3 regions of the Rhizobium sp. CC1099 genome follow, and region 1 is predicted to be linked to each of the others. Evidence: riboswitches for the same ligand, from Rfam matches in the RefSeq annotation. Region 1 holds a riboswitch; each other region holds the start of a gene.
What was found. A riboswitch is a leader RNA that binds a small molecule or an ion and turns the genes downstream of it on or off. The one in region 1 is predicted to bind thiamine pyrophosphate.
Positions count from the first base shown of each region.

Region 2: linked by a shared signal. The riboswitch ahead of thiB (thiamine ABC transporter substrate binding subunit) and the one ahead of thiC (phosphomethylpyrimidine synthase ThiC) in region 1 are both predicted to bind thiamine pyrophosphate.
Region 3: linked by a shared signal. The riboswitch ahead of QA644_RS26240 (hydroxyethylthiazole kinase) and the one ahead of thiC (phosphomethylpyrimidine synthase ThiC) in region 1 are both predicted to bind thiamine pyrophosphate.

Region 1 is NZ_CP121642.1:1,301,827-1,306,105, reverse strand. It holds gene kduI (5-dehydro-4-deoxy-D-glucuronate isomerase) at 1-405, shown strand, start outside; gene kduD (2-dehydro-3-deoxy-D-gluconate 5-dehydrogenase KduD) at 411-1,166, shown strand; TPP riboswitch at 1,230-1,341, shown strand; gene thiC (phosphomethylpyrimidine synthase ThiC) at 1,433-3,259, shown strand; gene thiO (glycine oxidase ThiO) at 3,261-4,244, shown strand; gene thiS (sulfur carrier protein ThiS) at 4,241-4,279, shown strand, end outside.
Region 2 is NZ_CP121641.1:3,717,426-3,721,704, forward strand. It holds gene QA644_RS18560 (ABC-F family ATP-binding cassette domain-containing protein) at 1-1,275, opposite strand, end outside; gene QA644_RS18565 (thiamine diphosphokinase) at 1,279-1,929, opposite strand; TPP riboswitch at 2,026-2,139, shown strand; gene thiB (thiamine ABC transporter substrate binding subunit) at 2,188-3,210, shown strand; gene thiP (thiamine/thiamine pyrophosphate ABC transporter permease ThiP) at 3,210-4,279, shown strand, end outside.
Region 3 is NZ_CP121642.1:1,047,625-1,051,903, reverse strand. It holds gene QA644_RS26250 (O-antigen ligase family protein) at 1-551, opposite strand, end outside; gene QA644_RS26245 (FkbM family methyltransferase) at 658-1,461, shown strand; TPP riboswitch at 1,694-1,790, shown strand; partial or broken gene QA644_RS26240 (hydroxyethylthiazole kinase) at 1,838-1,933, shown strand; gene thiE (thiamine phosphate synthase) at 2,023-2,658, shown strand; gene thiD (bifunctional hydroxymethylpyrimidine kinase/phosphomethylpyrimidine kinase) at 2,655-3,455, shown strand; gene QA644_RS26225 (carbohydrate ABC transporter permease) at 3,469-4,279, opposite strand, start outside.

The sequences.
Region 1 (4,279 bases):
GAACAGGCTCGGCATCTAACGTTTGGCGAAGCGGCAACTGCCAACAAGCGATCAATCTTCCAGTTCATCCATCCCGAGGTCTGCCAGTCCTGCCAGCTCACCATGGGACTGACGATGCTGGAGCCGGGCAGCATCTGGAACACCATGCCGAGCCACATCCATGACCGGCGCATGGAAGCCTACCTATACTTCGATCTCGATACCGATCAGCGCGTCTTCCATTTCATGGGCGAACCGCAGGAGACCCGGCACATGCTGGTCGCAAACGAGCAGGCGATCATCTCGCCTCCATGGTCGATCCATTCGGGTGCTGGCACCAAGAATTACAGCTTCATCTGGGCGATGGCCGGTGACAACAAGAGCTTCACCGACATGGATCAGATCGCGATCGCAGATTTAAGGTAAGTCCAATGGCAAATCCATTTGATCTTTCCGGCCGCGTGGCCATTGTCACGGGCGCCAATACTGGCATAGGGCAGGGCATTGCGATGGCGCTTGCGGAAGCAGGTGCCTCGATTGCCGCCGTCGGCCGCTCGTCTATGGATGAAACCGAGGCGATGGTCACGGAGGCTGGGGCACGCTTCCATGCCATCAAGGCCGATCTTGGCACGATCGCGCCGGTAAAGCGTATCGTCGCCGAAACGCTCTCGGCCTTCGGTGCACTCGACATCCTCGTCAACAATGCCGGTATCATTCGCCGCGCCGATGCGATCGACTTCACCGAGGAAGACTGGGACTCCGTCATCGACACCAATCTCAAAACGGCCTTCTTCCTATCTCAGGCCGCTGGCCGCCACATGATCGAAAAGGGCAGGGGCAAGATTATCAACATCGCCTCGCTGCTGTCCTTCCAAGGCGGCATCCGGATTCCGTCCTACACGGCCTCGAAGAGCGGCCTTGCCGGCGTCACGAGGCTGCTTGCCTGCGAATGGGCAGGCAAAGGCGTCAACGTCAACGCCATCGCGCCCGGCTACTTTGTCACCAACAACACGACGGCGCTCCGCGAAGATCCGGACCGCAGTACCGCCATTCTGGCACGCATCCCGGCAGGGCGGTGGGGAGTGCCCGCCGAACTGGGCGGTGCGGCGGTGTTTCTCGCCTCATCGGCGTCCGACTACGTCCACGGCACCGTCCTGCCGGTCGACGGCGGGTGGCTGGCTCGCTGACTGCAAAGGAGGGTGACTTGAGCCGCTCGTCTTGACACCGGCGACACCCGACCTTAACCTTTGAACATTCACCAGGGGGGTCCCGGCAAGGGGCTGAGATACTGCTGTCGCGCGCAGTGACCCGTTGAACCTGATCCAGTTCATACTGGCGTAGGGACGGTGCGAGCGCTCGAAAGCTTGGAATTCACGCGTGGAATCCATGCCGGCGTCTTTCCATCATTCCGGCTGAGGACTGGGTCTCCAATCACAACTTGGAGCCTCAAACCATGAATATTGCCGCAAAGACCATTACCCCGACCGTTACCACCGGCCCTTTGCCGGCATCCCGCAAAGTTTACGTTGCGGGAGATATCCATCCCGGCATTCGCGTGCCTATGCGCGAGATCAGCGTTCATCCGACCGCAGGCGAGCCGCCAGTCGCGGTCTATGATTCGTCTGGCCCCTATACGGTCGAGGGGGCCGATATTCGCATCGAAGAGGGCTTGCCTCAGCTTCGGCGCGACTGGGTGCTGGCCCGCGGCGACGTCGAGGCCTATCAGGGTCGCCACGTGCGCCCGGAAGACAATGGTTTTGCCAGCGGTGAGCGGCTGACGCCCGAATTTCCCGGCCAGCGCCAGCCGCTGCGGGCCAAGAACGGCAGGGCCGTCACCCAGCTTGCCTATGCGCGTGCCGGCATCATCACGCCGGAAATGGAATTCATCGCCATCCGCGAAAATCTCGGCCGAAAGGCACACGGCGAGGCCATGGTTCGCGACGGCGAAAGCTTCGGTGCCCATATCCCCGACTATGTCACACCTGAATTCGTCCGGCAGGAAGTGGCCTCAGGCCGCGCGATCATCCCCGCCAACATTAATCATCCAGAGGCCGAACCGATGATCATCGGCCGCAACTTCCTGGTGAAGATCAACGCCAATATCGGCAATTCCGCCGTCACCTCGTCGATGGCCGAAGAGGTCGAAAAGATGGTTTGGGCGGCGCGCTGGGGTGCCGATACGGTCATGGACCTTTCGACCGGCCGCAACATCCACAATATCCGCGAATGGATCATCCGCAATTCGCCATTGCCGATCGGTACCGTGCCGCTCTACCAGGCGCTGGAAAAGGTCGAAGGCATTGCCGAGAACCTGACATGGGAGGTTTATCGTGACACGCTGATCGAACAGGCGGAACAGGGTGTCGACTATTTCACCATTCATGCCGGCGTGCGGCTCCACTATATCCCGCTGACCGTCAACCGGGTGACCGGAATCGTCTCGCGCGGCGGCTCGATCATGGCGAAGTGGTGTCTGCATCACCACCGTGAGAGCTTTCTTTACGAGCATTTCGAGGAGATCTGCGATATCTGCCGCGCCTATGACGTCTCCTTCTCGCTCGGCGACGGCCTGCGGCCGGGCTCGATTGCCGATGCCAATGACGCAGCGCAGTTCGCCGAGCTCGAAACCCTTGGCGAACTGACGAAGATTGCCTGGGCGAAGGACTGCCAGGTGATGATCGAAGGGCCAGGCCATGTTCCGATGCACAAGATCAAGGAAAACATGGACAAGCAGCTTGCCGTCTGCGGCGAGGCGCCCTTCTACACGCTCGGCCCTCTGACGACGGATATCGCACCCGGCTACGACCATATTACCTCAGGCATAGGGGCTGCGATGATCGGTTGGTTCGGGACGGCCATGCTTTGCTATGTCACGCCAAAGGAGCATCTGGGGTTGCCCGATCGGAATGATGTGAAGATCGGGGTCATCACCTACAAAATCGCAGCGCATGCCGCCGACCTCGCCAAGGGACATCCGGCCGCGCGTCTTCGCGACGATGCACTGTCACGCGCCCGCTTCGAGTTCCGCTGGGAGGATCAGTTCAATCTCTCCCTGGACCCGGAAACAGCCCGCAGCTTCCATGACGAAACGCTGCCGAAAGAGGCGCACAAGGTCGCGCATTTCTGCTCGATGTGCGGCCCGAAATTCTGCTCCATGCGAATTTCGCACGACATTCGCGCCGAGGCGCAGAAGGAGGGCTTGGATGCGATGGCGGCAAAATTCCGCGAGGGCGGCGATCTCTACGTTCCGGTCGAAGCGCTTCAGCATTCGGGCGACTGAGATGCGCGTGCTTGTCAAAGGGGCCGGCGTTGCCGGCCTCTCGGTTGCCCATGCGCTTCACGCCGGCGGTGCTGATGTGACGGTCGTGGATCCGAATGAGGGTTTCAGGGGTGCCGCATCCTGGTTTGCCGGCGGGATGCTGGCGCCTTGGTGCGAGCGGGAAAGTGCTGGCGAGGCTGTGCTTCTACAGGGCCTCGATGCCGCCGACCGGTGGGAGGTAATGGTGCCGGGAGAAGTGCGACGCAATGGTACGCTCGTGGTCGCGCCGGCCCGCGATCTTGGTGAACTGCAACGCTTCGCCAGCCGTACGACCGGTTGCGAATGGCTCGATGGGAAGGCCATTGCTGGGCTGGAACCCGCCCTTGCCGGGCGCTTCCGGCAAGGCCTGTTCTTTCCTCGCGAAGCCCATCTTGATCCCCGCCGGACGCTCGCAAGGTTGAGGGAGAGGCTTGCAACGCAGGGCGTGTCGTTCGTTCGAGATGCCGACGAGGGCAGCTTCGACGACTGTGTCGACTGCACGGGTGCGGCGCAGATTGGCAAGGCCGGCGGGCTGCGCGGCGTTCGCGGCGAAATGCTCTATCTCAAGACCTGGGAGGTGGACCTTGCCCGCCCGGTTCGCCTGCTGCATCCGCGCATCCCGCTCTACATCGTTCCCCGCGGCGACGGGCTTTTCATGATCGGTGCCACGATGATCGAAACCGATTTCGACGGGCCGATTTCGGCACGCTCGTTGCTGGAACTGCTGAATGCCGCCTACGCGCTTCATCCGGCCTTTGCGGACGCAACCGTCGTCGAGACCGGGGCCGGAATCCGCCCCGCCTTCGCCGACAACTTTCCACGCGCCGCCCGCGACGCGAACACAGTATTCGTCAACGGCTTGTATCGTCACGGTTTTTTGCTGGCACCGGCAATGGCGGCGGAAGCTGCGGAGCTTGTATTCGGCAAACTCCAACAAGTAAGCCAACAAGAAGGTATGTTTTCATGAGACTGATCATCAATGGCGAAGCTCAGAATATCTGT
Region 2 (4,279 bases), on a different replicon from region 1:
AAGGTTGGTCGGGCGCGCGAGGATGCGCGCCAGCATCAGCCGCGCGCGCTCACCGCCTGACAGGTTCCTGATCGGCGTGCGCGCCTGCTCCGGCTGGAAGAGGAACTCCTTCATGTAGCCGGTGACGTGCCGTTGCTCCCCGTTCACCAGCAGATTCTCGCCGCGCCCGTCGGTCAGGTAGTGCGCGAGCGTATCCTCCAGATTGAGATCTTCGCGCTTCTGGTCGAGCGTTGCAATCTCGAGATTGGTCCCGAGCTTCACCGTGCCACTGTCCGGCGAAAGCTGTCCCGTCAGCATCTTCAGAATCGTCGTCTTGCCCGCGCCGTTTGGTCCGACCAGACCGATGCAATCGCCGCGATGGACGCGGATTGAGAACGGCGCAACAATTTGACGGTCATCGAAAGTCTTGGTGATCTTTTCCGCTTCGATCACCAGCTTGCCGGATTCCTGCGCATCGGACACCGCAGCCTGCACGGTCCCCTGCGGCCCCTTGTGGCCACGATGCTGCGAGCGCATGGTCTGCAACTCGCCGAGGCGTCGCATGTTGCGCTTGCGCCGAGCGGTTACGCCATAGCGCAGCCAGTGCTCCTCGCGTTCGATCGCCTTGCCGAGCTTGTGCTGCTCCAGTTCTTCCGCCTCGAGCACCTGATCGCGCCAGGCTTCGAAATGGGCAAAGCCACGGTCGAGCCGCCGCGACATACCCCGGTCGAGCCAGACGGTCGCCGTAGAGACCTTTTCGAGGAAACGGCGGTCGTGGGAAATCAGGACCAGCGCGCTGCGGCTTTTCTGAAGTTCGCCTTCCAGCCATTCAATGGTCGGAAGGTCGAGATGGTTCGTCGGCTCATCAAGCAGGAGAATATCCGGTTCAGGCGCCAGCACGCGGGCAAGCGCTGCGCGTCGCGCTTCGCCGCCGGAGAGGTTCTTCGGGTCCTCTTCGCCAGTAAGGCCGAGATGCGAGAGGAGGTAGGTCACGCGATAAGGATCATCGCCCGGCCCAAGACCGGCTTCCGCATAAGCCTGCACCGTCTTGAAACCGGCGAAATCCGGAGCCTGCTCCAAATAGCGCACCGTCGAGGATGGATGGCGGAAAACCTCGCCCGATTGCGCTTCAACGATGCCGGCCGCAATCTTCAGAAGGGTCGATTTGCCCGACCCGTTACGGCCGACCAGACAGATCTTGTCGCCCGGCTCGACCTGCAGGGCCGCGCCGGCCAAGAGAGGCGTTCCGCCGAAGCTTAGGAAGATATCGGCGAGTTTCAGGATGGGAGGGGCCAAAAATCAGACTCCGGAAAAATCATAAGGGCGGGCAAGGACAATCGCCCGGCCGCTGCCGAGCCTAAAACGAACCTTGCCTTCCGCGACGTTGGAAATGGTACGCGAGGAGCCGAAGGGCAAATGAAAATCGATGAGCGGATACCGGGCATTCTCGATGTAAAGACCATGAAGTTCGCTGAAGCCGGACACCGAAAACAGGCTGTTCTTCGGCAAATCGAGCTCAATTTTACCAGCGAGAAGCGGCACGGCCTCCTCCGTTCCGGAGGTCAACAGAATGTCGAAACCCTGTTCGGCAAGGCTGACGGCGTAAAGCAGGAGCTGCAGCGCGTGGTCCGAGCGCTCGCCACTGAGCGCACCGGCAAGGACAAGTCGCCGTGCGCCGCGCGCAATCGCCTCCGACACGGCGATTTCACCATCCGTTGCGGCCTTGGCGGCCGGGTAGGGCTGTTTCGGGACATGCGGAAATGCGCCCTCCAGATCCGGCGGCGTCGAGTCGAAATCCCCGACCCAAAGCTCCGGCACCACGCCAAGCGCTGCTGCATGCCGCATACCGCCGTCGGCGGCGATGAAGCGGCTGCCTGAAACGGCAGAACGCAGGCGCTCGGTCAGGGCGAGTTCGCCGCCGAGCAGGATCGTGAAAGTGGATTGGCTCATGGCATTGCCCATAGCGCAAAGCAGGGGCCAAGGGAAAGGGGCTACGGTCAGCGCGCTTCGCCCTTGTCATAAAGCCTTCATGGCGATACATCTGCCGACGCTCTAACGGGGTGCCTGGATGTCCGCAAGGATACCGGCTGAGAGGCATCGAGCCAACCCGCGGAACCTGATCCGGTTAACACCGGCGGAGGGATTAGACGCGTGACATTCGGCAACGCCCTTTTCCCCTTCAAAAGAAACTCAAGGAGGAGGCGCACCATGTCCGGCCGCACATCGATCATCTCTTCGCTGACCGCAGCATTTTTCGCCGCGACGCTCGGCTTGTCTGCCGCGCACGGCGCGGAAAAGACGCTCACCATATACACTTACGAAAGTTTCACGTCCGAATGGGGACCCGGGCCGAAGGTCAAGGACGCTTTCGAGAAGACATGCGGCTGCACGGTCAATTTCGTCAGCGTCGCCGATGGCGTCGCCCTGCTTTCGCGCTTGAAGCTCGAGGGAGCTTCCACCAAGGCTGACGTCGTCCTCGGTATCGACACGAACCTCGTCACCGAAGCCAAGGAGACCGGCCTGTTCGACGCAAGTGGCGTCGATGTCGGCGCGCTGAAGGTGCCGGGCGGCTTCGTGGACGATGTCTTCGTTCCCTACGACTACGGTCACTTCGCGATCATCTACGATACGCAAACGATCAAGGACCCGCCTCAGAGCATGAAGGATCTGGTCGAAGGTGATCCTTCGCAGAAGATCGTGATCGAAGATCCGCGAACCTCGACGCCGGGCCTCGGCCTGCTGCTCTGGGTCAAATCCATTTACGGCGACAAGGCGCCGGAAGCCTGGGGCAAACTCAAGAACCGCATCCTGACGGTCACGCCCGGCTGGTCCGAGGCCTATGGCCTGTTCACCAAGGGCGAGGCGCCGATGGTGCTGTCTTATACCACATCCCCTGCCTATCACATGGTGACTGAGAATACCGATCGCTACCAGGCCGCAGCCTTCTCGGAAGGCCACTATATCCAGATCGAAGTCGCGGGCCTTTTGAAGAATGCGCAGGACAAGGATCTTGCCCGCGACTTCCTGAAATTCATGATGACGCCCGGCTTCCAGGATACCATCCCGACGAACAACTGGATGATGCCCGTTTCCGCAACCTCCAAGCCGCTGCCGGATGCCTTTAGCAAGCTCGTCAATCCGGCCAAGACCTTCCTGATGAGCTCCGACGAGGTCGCCAGAAGCCGCAAGGCCTGGATCGACGAGTGGCTTGCGGCGATGAGCATGAACTGATGCTGCAGACCGCAGCCGAACGGCAGCGTGCATTGACCGGCGGGGCGATCAGCCTCGCCGCCGTCACGTTGTTTGTCGGACTTGCAGCGTTCTCGTTGCTTTTTGCCGGAGGCGGCGCTGCCATCGTCGGCATTCTTTTCGATCCTTATATTCTGCGTGTGCTGCGCTTCACGCTGCTGCAGGCGCTGCTTTCGACCGCACTTTCCATCGTCTTCGCGATTCCGGTCGCACGCGCGCTCGCTCGCCAGCCGCATTTTCTAGGGCGCATCTGGATCATCCGCCTGATGGCGGTTCCTATGGGGCTGCCGGTTCTGATCGGCGCACTCGGCTTGATCGGGATATGGGGCAGGCAGGGGTTGTTGAACTCGCTTATGATGAAGATCGGGCTTGACGAACCGGTGAGCATCTATGGGCTAACCGGCATTCTTCTCGCCCATGTCTTCTTCAACCTGCCGCTTGCCTGCCGCCTGATGCTTGCAGGTCTCGAACGCGTGCCCGCCGAATACTGGCTGATGGCAAGCGGCCTCGGCATGCGGCCCCGCTCGGTCTTCCGCTTCATTGAATGGCCGGCGATCCGCCCGCTCATTCCTGGGATAGCCGGATTGATCTTCATGCTCTGCGCCACCAGCTTCACGTTGGTGCTAACCCTCGGTGGCGGCCCGGCAGCAACCACGATCGAGGTCGCGATCTACCAGTCGCTCCGTTTCGATTTCGACCCCGGCCGCGCAATCGCGTTGTCGCTCCTGCAGATCGCGCTGACGGCGATGATCCTCGGCGCGATGGCACTTTTTCCGCCTGCCGGAGACGAGGGCCTGACCGAAGGCAGAGACATCAAGCGGCTTGATGGCAAAGGGCAATGTGCCAGATTGGCCGACAGTCTGCTCTTGCTGATCGCCGTGCTCTTCCTCGGCCTCCCGCTTGTGTCGATCATCGCCGCCGGGTTGCACGCCGATCTCATAAAGCTGCTGCAGGAGCCGATCTTCTGGCAGTCAGCCGGGATGAGCTTGGCGATCTCGCTTTCGGCCGCTCTGCTCTCGATCGTCCTTTCGATGGCCATGATTCGTGCCCG
Region 3 (4,279 bases), 250 kb from region 1:
TCTCTTTCCATCAATCCGTTAAAGCGTCCGCTCCCGGTGACGAACTGCGTATTTGTCTCTCCAATAACATGAATGAGAAAGATACCGTGTATACAAATTATAAATATCGAAGAGACATAAATCTTTGCCGCCGCTAAGAGCTCGTCATAGCTCCTTCCCCCAAACAAAAGCAGCACAATAAAATACGCGTAGAAATACTGCAGGACGACCACGAGTCCGCGTTCCGGCCCTGGGCTTACGATGCTGCTTGCAGTCAACCCCAAAAGCAGCAAGGCAAGCCCAATACACCAGGCGGCCGTGCTCAGCTTGCCAATGACATTGACGACAATATTCGCGTTCGCAACAGCGAGAGAAAAGCAAAGAAGAAAAGACAGATCTGCAAGCGTGAAATAAATATATTCACTTCTAAAATAATTCATCGAGCATAGAAATATAGCAGCAAAAAATGCATATAACTCCAAAGACTGCGAAATTGTCGCGACCGCAGGTTGCCCATGCCCCCTTGCGCGTTCATCGATTTTATCAGCCGATGTAACGTCATTTAAGCTCATCGCCAACGCCTCCGTCGGTTTAAGGTATTCTAAAACGCAAAAAAGTGAAGTAACTTCCAAGCTTGGAGAGCTTGTCCTTCAAACATCTTCGATCGGAGACCGTACGATGCCGCTGCGAAGTCTGGCGAGATACCGCCCTCTGCGGCGAGTTGCACTCCATGTCCTTCGCACTTGGGGAACGCGCGATATTATCGTGCGCCATCATTGGTGGCGCGATGCGCCCATAAGATTAAACCTTTATAAACATCGGGGATATTGGTTCAAAGGGAAGCACCGCGAGAAGCATATCATGAAGACGCTCGCCGAACTTGCAAAGCCCGGAGATTCCGTTGTCGAGCTCGGCGGCCATATCGGCTATCTTTCGGTTCATTTAGCAAAGATTGTTGGCGATGACGGTACTGTTATTGTTTTCGAACCTGGGCCCAACAATTTGCCGTATCTTCGAACCAATACAGAGCGCTTTGCGAACATTAAAATCGTTGAAGCCGCGTGTGGAGATCTCGATGGCCCCGTGGAATTTTGGATAGAAGGCCTGTCGGGACAGAACAATTCATTGGACAAAAACTATAAAAATTTTGAACAAACCCGAGAAAATGCGTTCAGCGATGCGCTGATGGAATCCGTCACGGTCGAGATGATGCAGCTTGACACGTTCTTGGAAGAGACGGGCCTTCGTCCGGCGCTGCTGAAGATAGATGTGGAGGGTGCCGAACACCGCGTGCTTCTCGGTAGTTCGCACTGTCTAGCGAATATAAGACCACTTATAGTGGTGGAAGTTACCGAGAATTTTGACGATGTAGCCAGAATATTTAACGAAAACGATTACGCAATACATGATCGCAGTCGCCCCGAGTGGGTGTGCATTCCGGCCGAACGCGCCGGAGAGTCCCAACAAATATCGGAGCATTGAGCGTCCGGGCTCGTTCTTGTCATCGCCGTCATCGAAGCTTGCAACTCCGCCGCCCGCCGAAAAAGGAGCCGCCATAGTTCGACAAAAGAGCGGCATGAAAACGTCTTTATTCCCGCCTTTCTCCCATCAGGCTCTCAAAGGGCAGATGTTGGTAGCGGGATCTGACTTCAGGCAATACAGCCATGCTTTTTTTAGGGGTGACAGCCAGAGATTTGTCTGCAATGAAGACCACGATGAGAGACAGGGGCGTTCGTTGCAAGACGGGCTGAGAAGTACCCTTCGAACCTGAACCGGATAATGCTGGCGGAGGGAGTCGCTCGGAGCCTTGTTTATTCAGTCCGGCTCCCCGCGCATTTGCCCCGCCAGAAAGGGGCAAATGCCGATACGAACTTCACCCGGACAACTCTTCGCTGCCATGCGCGAGCCGCCGCCGCTCGTGCATTGCATCACCAACTACGTCGCGATGAATATCAGGCCCGGTTCCCTTTCATGGCGCCTCCTTGACGCGCTTGCGCAGCTCGATGGAACCGCACTCGATGCTGCGGCAAGAGTAACATCGAGATGAAGCGTTTCGATCTTTCCCTTTATCTTGTCCTCGACCCGGATCTGTGCGCCGGTATCGGCATGGTCAAGACGGCGCTCGCCGCGGTTTCCGGCGGAGCAACGATCATACAGCTGCGCGATAAACAGGCAGGCACGGCAGGCCGGGTCAAGACCGGCCGAGCGTTGAAAGCCGCGCTTGCCGAAACCGGCGCCCTTCTGATCGTCAACGACGACGCCGAGGCTGCAATTGCGATCGAGGCGGATGGGTTGCATGTCGGCCAAGATGACATGGCCGCCCGCGACGCGCGCAAACAGATCGGATCATCGATGATCCTTGGACTTTCGGTGGAAACCGAGGAAATGGCCGCGGCCGTCGACCCGGCAATCGTCGACTATGCCGGTATCGGTCCTGTCTTTGCCACATCGACAAAACCGGATCACAAGCCTCCGATCGGCATCGATGGCGTGGCAAGGCGCGCGAGGGCCTGCCGCGTACCAGGGGTCGCGATCGGCGGCCCCAAGGCGACCCATGCGGAATATGTGCTTGCGGCAGGGGCAAAGGGGCTCGCGGTCGTATCTGCTATCTGTGGCACGCCCGATCCGCGGCAGGCTGCCGCGAGCATTACTGACGCAATCCGAAAGGCACGCGCATGATATGCAACGTTCTTTCCATTGCCGGCTCCGACCCTTCGGGCGGCGCGGGCGTCCAGGCCGATTTGAAAACCTGTTCGGCGCGCGGCACCTATGGCATGGCCGTTTTGACGGCCTTGACGGCTCAGAATACCCAGGGCGTTTCCAGCGTGCATGCAGTTCCCGCTGACTTCGTCGCCGAGCAGATCGGCATGGTCTTCGCCGATATCCGTGTCGATGCGGTCAAGATCGGCATGATCGCCAATGCACCGATTGCCGAAGCTGTCGCCAATGCCCTTTTGCCGCACCGCGGCATACCGATCGTGCTCGATCCGGTGATGATTGCCAAAGGAGGTGCTGCCCTCCTTGATGTTGAAGCCATCGACTTTCTCAAGACCCGGCTTTTGCCGCTCGCAACGCTTCTTACCCCCAATCTGCCAGAAGCCGCCGCTCTGCTCGGAGAGCCGGCCGCAGGGACCCGAGATGCAATGGAGCGGCAAGCGGAAAAGCTGCGTGCGCTTGGTCCCTCTGCCGTTCTCGTAAAGGGCGGCCATCTTGGCGGGATGCAAAGCCCTGACGTCCTGGTAAGCGAAAGCGGGATTACCTGGTTTGAAGCGCCACGCGTTCCGACGAAGAACACGCACGGCACCGGCTGCACACTTTCGAGCGCGCTTGCAGCAGAACTCGCAAAGGGCGGATCGCTCGAGGCCGCGGTCGCTACAGCCAAAGATTACCTGGCTGCCGCCGTTGCCAAAGCCGGCACGCTCAGCGTCGGTTCGGGCCACGGTCCGGTTCAGCATTTTCATCAGCTCTGGGCATGATGCACAGGTCTGCTTAGATCTTCACGGCACCAGCGGTCAGACCGGCGATGATATGCCTTTGGGCGACGAAGAACACGATCACCGTCGGCAGGATGGTAAGCGCGATGAAGGCGAGCACCAGCTGCCATTCGGTGCCATACTCGCCACGATAGACCATGATGCCGAGCGGCCACGGATATTTCGATTCCGAATTCAGCATGATCAGCGGCAGGATATAACTGTTCCAGCTGCCAACGAAGGAGATGATGCTGACGGTTGCAACGATCGGCCGCGCAAGCGGCAGCGAGATGTACCAGAAGAAGCGCAGATAGCCGCAACCGTCGACAAAGGCCGCCTGGAACAATTCTTCCGGGAGGTTTCGGAAGTAATTCCTGAAAAGCAGGATGCTCATGCCGAGGCCGAATGCGACCTGCGGCAGCACCACGCCCCAATAGGTATCGAGAAGACCCAGATCGCGGATGCGGATGAAGAGCGGCAGGATCGCCGTTGCTGCCGGAAACATCAGGCCGAGCAGGAAATAGTTCAGCAGGAACGACGAGCCGAAGAAACGGACATGCGCAAAGGTGAAGGCGGCCATCGACGAGACGATCAGCGTGAGAGAGACCGTGAGCGCTGCAATGACCAGCGAATTGAAGATCTGCAGCCAGTATCGCTCCCCGAAGAGGATATCGGTATAATTCGACCATTGCCACTCTGCAGGGAGCCCAAAGGGATTGGTGCGCAGGTCGCCCAGCGTCTTGAAACCGCCGAGCGCCGTCGTCAGCAACGGGATGAGAACCAGCGCCGCAATCAGCGTCAGCGACACGTAGAGATAAACCCGCGTC